DNA from 2 places in the Klebsiella sp. WOUb02 genome. Region 2 is predicted to be linked to the other one. Evidence: predicted binding sites of a transcription regulator. Region 2 holds the regulator's gene; the other holds the start of a gene.
The links. Region 2 encodes PurR, which represses purine synthesis genes. Its sites were predicted from a motif close to CANGCAAACGTTTGCNTG; they were not measured.
Positions count from the first base shown of each region.

Region 1: the regulator PurR is predicted to act here: its motif matches at 2,489-2,506, upstream of mltF (membrane-bound lytic murein transglycosylase MltF).

Region 1 covers NZ_CP170105.1:78,587-82,351, forward strand. The annotation lists gene yfhb (phosphatidylglycerophosphatase C) at 1-223, shown strand, start outside; gene tadA (tRNA adenosine(34) deaminase TadA) at 284-790, shown strand; gene mltF (membrane-bound lytic murein transglycosylase MltF) at 787-2,406, opposite strand; partial or broken gene purL (phosphoribosylformylglycinamidine synthase) at 2,581-3,765, shown strand, end outside.
Region 2 covers NZ_CP170110.1:856,477-860,241, forward strand. The annotation lists gene punR (DNA-binding transcriptional activator PunR) at 1-794, shown strand, start outside; gene purR (HTH-type transcriptional repressor PurR) at 812-1,837, opposite strand; gene ABOC21_RS10925 (YnhF family membrane protein) at 2,132-2,221, shown strand; gene ABOC21_RS10930 (MFS transporter) at 2,384-3,550, shown strand; gene sodB (superoxide dismutase [Fe]) at 3,590-3,765, opposite strand, start outside.

The DNA of each region.
Region 1 (3,765 bases), on a different replicon from region 2:
GGTGAACGTGATTGCCAGCAGGATGGCGCGGCGCTACGGCGGCTGGGTCCTGACTCTGCGCTGCCTGGGGCACGAAAAAGTGGTTCAGCTGGAGCAAAAAATTGGCGCGCCGCTGCGGTTGTATAGCGGCTATAGCGACAGCGAGCAGGATAATCCGCTGCTCTGCTTTTGCCAGCATCGCTGGCGGGTGACGCCGCAGGGCGACCTGCATCAGCTAGAGTGATAGTGTCTAATGCACGGCCGGCATGTATAATGCGCCCCGCTTTTGCACAGGAGTCCCGCTTTGTCTGACCATGAACGCAATGATGAATACTGGATGCGTCACGCTTTGACGCTGGCTAAACGCGCCTGGGAAGAGGGCGAAGTGCCGGTGGGCGCCGTGCTGGTACACAATAACCAGGTCATCGGCGAGGGCTGGAATCGGCCAATCGGCCGTCACGATCCGACCGCGCACGCCGAGATCATGGCCATCCGCCAGGGCGGGCTGGTGCTGCAAAACTACCGCCTGATTGACGCTACGCTGTACGTGACGCTCGAGCCCTGCGTGATGTGCGCCGGGGCGATGGTGCATAGCCGCATCTCGCGGCTGGTATTTGGCGCCAGGGATGCCAAAACCGGCGCCGCCGGATCGCTGATCGACGTGTTGCACCATCCGGGGATGAACCATCGGGTTGCGATCGCCGAAGGCGTTCTTGCTGAGTCGTGTTCGGCTATGCTGAGCGATTTTTTCCGCTGGCGGCGGGAAGAGAAAAAGGCGCTGAAAAAGGCGCGCCAGGAGGGCGAGGGCTAGTAGTGGCTCAGCCCGGGCATTTTGAATTTGGCGTTATCGACCAGCGCTTCGGCGCGGAACTGAAAGAACGGTAGCGTCTGCTCCTCCTTTTTATCTACCTCATCCGGCATCACCGCCGGATAGTCGCCGGCCATCGCCAGCGCCTGCTCGTCCTTACTCTCTTTTTCGGACAGATAGCCCACCAGGCTAATATGGTATTTGCGGATGTTCTCGACGTAAGCGTACGCTTCATGACCCCGCGCGTAGCCGTATTTCAGCCTGCTGTAGTAGGATTTTTGACTGAGCAGCGGCAGGCGCTGCTTGACGTCTGCCCAGCTGTTGGGGTTACCTTTCTGTTTTTTCGTCAGGGTGATGGCGTCGAGAATATGCGCGTAGCCCATATTGTAAGCCGCCAGCGCAAACCAGATCCGCTCATCTTTGGGGACCGAATCCGGAATCTTATTCATCATATCCTGCAGATAACGCATGCCGCCGTTGATGCTCTGTTCGGCATCGGTGCGGTCGGTTAATCCCAGGCTCTGGGCGGTGTTTCTGGTGAGCATCATCATCCCGCGAACGCCGGTCGGCGAGGTCGCCTGCGGGTCCCAGTGCGACTCCTGCCAGGAAATCGCCGCCAGCAGGCGCCAGTCGATCTGGCGGGCGTACTTTTCAAACATCGGCTGCAGGTCCGGCAGGATATTTTCCACCGCCCGCAGGAAGGTGCGCGTATCGACATAATCGAAATCGTTGCCGTGCCCGAGATACTTCTCTTCCAGCCGCGCCAGCGTGCCGTCTTCATTAATATTGTTGAAGAAATCGAGCATCGCCGCCGATAGCGAATTGTCGTCGCTCTTGACGCTAAACCAGGTCACCGGCTGCTCATCGGTGATGTCCAGCGCCACCGCCAGCTCAGGGTGAACGCGCTGAAACAGGCTGACCGCCACGGAGTCGGCGATGGTGTAGCTCAGATCGCCATCGATGACCGCCTGCATCAGCGCCGTGGTGCCGCGTTTCTCATCGACGCGCCAGCTGAGGTCGGGGTATTTACTCTCCTTCAGCGCCTGCAGGTCGTTAATCGCGACGTGGCCCGGCGCGATAGCCAGCTGGTCCGCATTGAGGTTGGCGAGGGTGCGCGGGCGGGCGTTGCCGACCCGGTAGACCAGCTGCTGCGATACCGAGTAGTAGCTCGGTCCCGGCTGATAGTTCTTCACCCGCTCGGAGTTATAGACCAGCCCGGCGCCGAGCATATCGGCCTTACCGTCATCCAGATCGTCGAAGAGCTGGCTGATATTCTGCCGCACGGTGACCTTCAGCTTGACGCCGAGGTAGTCGGCGAACTGCTGCGCCAGTTCGTAATCAAGGCCGTAGCTTTTGTCATTGATGGCCGCAAAGGTCATCGGCGAATTGATGGTGCTGAGCCGCAGTTCTCCGCGCGATATGATCCCCGCAACCCGATTCTCCGGTTTGCCCGACCACGGGATCGACGGCCACAGGGCGGCCGCCAGCAGTAAGGTCACAATGCCGATGAGCAGATAATTAATCTTTAGTTTTTTCAGATGGTTAATCTTCTGCAGCTCTGTGTTCCTCAGCAGACTATGACCGGAAAAAGTAAAAGGTTGTCGGTGAATGTGCGGCATTTTGCTTAAGAATGCGCCAGTTGGCAACTTATTCGCGATAAAGGTCACATTTATTGGTAAACCCAGGGAATGATTTTATTTCCACGCAAACGGTTTCGTCAGGGCGCAGGATTCACTATAATAGCGCCCGTTTCCCCCCTGGCTCATATTGAAAGCTTCGAAGACGAGAGACTTATGATGGAAATTTTGCGTGGTTCACCTGCACTGTCGGCATTTCGTATCAATAAACTGCTGGCACGTTTCCAGGCGGCCAACATCCCGGTAAGCACAATATATGCAGAGTATGTTCATTTTGCCGACCTGAACGCCCCGCTCGACGGTGAGGATCGCGAGAGGCTGGCACGACTGCTCAAGTATGGCCCAAGCTTAAGTAGCCATACGCCAACCGGTAAATTACTGCTCGTCACTCCCCGCCCTGGCACCATCTCCCCCTGGTCTTCTAAAGCTACCGATATCGCCCATAACTGCGGCCTGGCACAGGTTGTGCGCCTTGAGCGCGGCGTGGCGTACTACGTTGAAGCCGGCACGCTGAGCGCAGAGCAGTGGGCCGTCGTTGCGGATGAGCTGCACGACCGGATGATGGAAAGCGTATTTAACGCGCTGGAAGAGGGCGAGAAGCTGTTCGCTCAGCATCAGCCTGCGCCGGTCACCAGCGTTGACCTGCTGGGCCAGGGCCGCCAGGCGCTGATTGACGCCAACCTCCGTCTGGGGCTGGCGCTGGCGGAAGATGAAATCGACTATCTGCAGGATGCTTTCAAAACGCTGGGTCGTAACCCGAACGATATCGAACTGTATATGTTCGCGCAGGCTAACTCCGAGCACTGCCGCCACAAGATTTTTAACGCCGATTGGGTCATCGACGGCGAACAGCAGCCGAAGTCGCTATTTAAGATGATCAAAAATACCTTTGAGAAGACCCCGGACTACGTCCTGTCCGCCTATAAAGATAACGCCGCGGTGATGGAAGGCTCAAACGTCGGTCGCTTCTTTGCCAGCCATCAGGACGGGATTTATGACTACCATCAGGAAGCGGCGCATATCCTGATGAAGGTAGAAACGCATAACCACCCGACGGCGATTTCCCCGTGGCCGGGCGCGGCGACCGGCTCCGGCGGCGAAATCCGCGATGAGGGCGCAACCGGACGCGGGGCGAAACCCAAAGCGGGCCTGGTCGGGTTCTCGGTTTCTAACCTGCGCATCCCGGGCTTCGAACAGCCGTGGGAAGAAGATTTTGGCAAACCGGACCGCATCGTAACCGCGCTGGACATCATGACCGACGGCCCGCTGGGCGGCGCGGCGTTTAACAACGAATTTGGTCGTCCGGCGCTGAACGGCTACTTCCGCACCTATGAAGAAAAG
Region 2 (3,765 bases):
TCGAAGAGTGGCTGGCCGTTCCGCTCTTTGAGCGTCGCCATCGGGACGTCGAACTCACCCCAGCCGGGGTGTGGTTTTTACAGGAAGGGCGTTCTGTTATCAAAAAAATGCAGATCACCCGCCGTCAGTGCCAGCAGATCGCCAACGGCTGGCGCGGGCAGCTCTCGATTGCGGTAGACGATATCGTCAAGCCGGCGCGTATGCGGCAGATGATTGTCGATTTTTATCGTCACTTTCCGGACGTCGAGCTGATTGTCTTTCAGGAGGTGTTTAACGGCGTCTGGGACGCGCTGGCCGACGGCCGCGTGGAGCTGGCCATCGGCGCGACCCGCTCGATTCCGGTCGGCGGCCGCTACGCCTTTCGCGACATGGGCATGCTGAGCTGGCACTGCGTGGTGGCCAGCCACCATCCGCTGGCAAAAATGAGCGGTCCGCTGAGCGATGATACGTTGCGCAACTGGCCGTCGCTGGTCAGGGAGGATACCTCCCGCTCGCTGCCGAAGCGCACGACGTGGCTGCTGGATAATCAGAAGAGGGTGGTGGTGCCGGACTGGGACGCCTCGACAACCTGCCTGTCGGCCGGGCTGTGCATCGGCATGGTGCCGTCGCACTTCGCCCGCCCGCGGATCGCTAGCGGCGAATGGACGGCGCTGGAGCTGGAAAACCCGTTCCCGGACGCCGCCTGCTGTCTGACCTGGCAGCAGAGCGATATCTCGCCGGCACTCTCCTGGCTGCTGGACTATCTTGGCGACAGCGAAACGTTAAATCGGGAGTGGCTGCGGGCGCCGGAATAGGCGGCGCCCCGCCGGGATTAGCGGCGGTAGTCGACGAACGGGCCGTCGATCACCGAGCGGCGCTCGACCAGGCGCGGGTGAACTTCGATAGACTGCGACTCTTCGCGCTTGTTAACGATGCGGTCCATCAGCATATTGAATGCGGCTTCGCCGAGAGAGTCCTTTGGCTGATGAATGGTGGTCAGCGCCGGGCTAAAGTAGCGGGCGTTGCGCACGTTGTCATAGCCAATCAGCGAAATATCCTGCGGCACGCGCAGGCCCATTTCGTCCGCGGCGCAAATCGCCCCCATCGCCATGATATCGCCGCCGCAGAATATGGCGGTCGGGCGGTGCGGCTGGCTGATGATCTGCTGCATGGCGCGGTAGCCGGACTCCGGCTCGAAGTCGCCCTGAACCACCCAGCTCTCCGGGACGCGAATCTGCGCTTCTTCCATCGCTTTCATAAAACCGGCCAGCCGACCGGCGCCGGTGTTGCGCTCCAGCGGACCCGGGATCACGCCGATTTCACGGTGGCCGCGTTCGACAAGATAGCGGCCGGCCATGTAACCGCCTTCAAAGGCGTTATCGATCACCGAATCGGTAAAGTCGGCCTTGGACTCGCCCCAGTCCATCACCACCATCGGGATGTTGCGGTACTCTTCGAGCATGGAGAGCACCGACTGTGGATACTCGGAGCACATGACCAGCAGACCGTCGACGCGCTTTTGCGCCATCATTGACAGGTAGGCCTGCTGCTTTTCCGGATCGTTCCAGGCGTTGCCCAGAATCAAGGTGTAGCCCTTCTGGAAGCAGCTTTTCTCGACGGACTCGATAATCTCGGCAAAATAGGCCGCTTCGCTGCTGGTGGCCAGCAGGCCGATCGACTTGGTGTGATTAACCTTCAGGCTGCGCGCCACCGCACTCGGAGAGTAGTGCAGCTCTTTGATGGCAGCCCATACCGCGTTGCGCGTCTCTTCAGCCACAAAACGGGTTTTGTTAATTACATGTGACACGGTTGTAGTGGAAACGTTTGCGCGCTTCGCTACATCTTTAATTGTTGCCATTACTTCTCTCTCCAGACCTTGACCTGATCGTCTGATTATCGATACGTAAACGTTTGCCTATACACACCCTGAGCGCAATGTTCAACATTGCATCACGTCGGGAAACGACACAGAACGACAGGAAGGGGTCAATGGCCGATACGCTTTCAAATTAGCGTGGGATTTTGTCCGATCTTGCGGCAAAGGGGAAGAGTAAAAACGTGCATCGCCCTAAATCTCAGAAGATTTTTATGCAATACTGTGCAAAAATGAGCAGGCTCACTTTTCTTGTGGGGATAATCAGGGGGAAAATTGATGGATACAGATTTAAAGTTTTCGCTGACCACGACGATTATTGTTCTGGGGCTGATCGTGGCCGCAGCGCTGACCGCCGTACTGCACTAATTCTTGCGGGGGAGAGGCTCCTTTCCCCCATTCCCGCGTATTATTATCAAATTCGCAAAAATCTTTTGCCATTTCGTTTACTTTTGTTTTTCTGTGATTGATGTCATGCTTTTGCCTTCTGATGAGATACCGTCGCTGAGGACGGTTTGCTGGAGTCATTGCATGAAAATCAACTTTCCCCTGTTAGCGCTGGCCGTTGGGGCGTTTGGTATCGGTACGACCGAATTTTCCCCGATGGGATTACTGCCGGTGATCGCGAAAGGCGTGGATGTGTCCATTCCCGCCGCGGGGATGCTGATTAGCGCCTATGCCATCGGCGTGATGGTCGGAGCGCCGCTGATGACGCTGCTGCTGTCGCATCGCGCGCGCCGCAGCGCGCTCATTTTCCTGATGGCTATTTTCACCCTTGGCAACGTCCTCTCTTCAATGGCGCCGGATTACACCACGCTGCTGCTCTCGCGCATTATCACCAGCCTGAACCACGGCGCCTTCTTCGGCCTCGGCTCGGTGGTGGCCGCGAGCGTGGTTCCTAAGCACAAGCAGGCCAGCGCGGTGGCAACCATGTTTATGGGGCTGACCATCGCCAATATTGGCGGCGTCCCGGCGGCGACCTGGCTGGGGGAAACCATCGGCTGGCGTATGTCCTTCCTCGCCACGGCGGGCCTCGGCCTGGTGGCGATGGCCGGCCTGTGGTTCTCGCTGCCGAAAGGCAGCGCAGGGGAGCGGCCGAACGTGAAGGAGGAGCTGGCGGTATTGATGCGGCCGCAGGTGCTCTCCGCGCTGCTGACCACCGTGCTCGGGGCCGGGGCGATGTTCACCCTCTATACCTATATTTCGCCGGTGCTGCATACCATTACTCACGCTTCGCCGCTGTTCGTCACCGCGATGCTGGTGCTGATTGGCGTCGGTTTCTCTCTGGGCAACTACCTTGGCGGAAAATTTGCCGACCGCTCGGTTTCCGGCACGCTGAAGGGATTTTTACTGCTGCTGATGGTTATCATGCTGGCGATCCCGCTGCTGGCGCAGTCGCAGACTGGCGCGGCCATCAGCATGGTGGTATGGGGCGCGGCGACGTTCGCCGTGGTGCCGCCGCTGCAGATGCGCGTGATGCGCGTGGCTCATGAAGCGCCGGGGCTCTCTTCTTCGGTGAATATCGGGGCGTTTAACCTCGGGAATGCGCTGGGCGCGGCGGCCGGCGGGGCGGTGATTTCCGGCGGGCTGGGCTACGCATTTGTTCCGGTGATGGGGGCGATCATCGCCGGGGTGGCGCTGATGCTGGTGCTGTTCAGCAGTCGTTCGCGGCCGGAAGAGGCCTTAGCCAGCAGCTAGTTATCACCGCAGAAGGGAAAACCCTTCTGCGGTACCGTTTTATGCCGCCAGATTAGCCGCGACAAACTTCCAGTTTACCAGCGCCCAGAAGTGCTCCAGATAGTTCGGACGGGCGTTACGGTAGTCAATGTAATAAGCATGTTCCCAGACATCCACGGTCAGCAGCGGCGTGGCGTTGCCGGTGAGCGGCGTACCGGCGTTGCTGGTGGAGACAA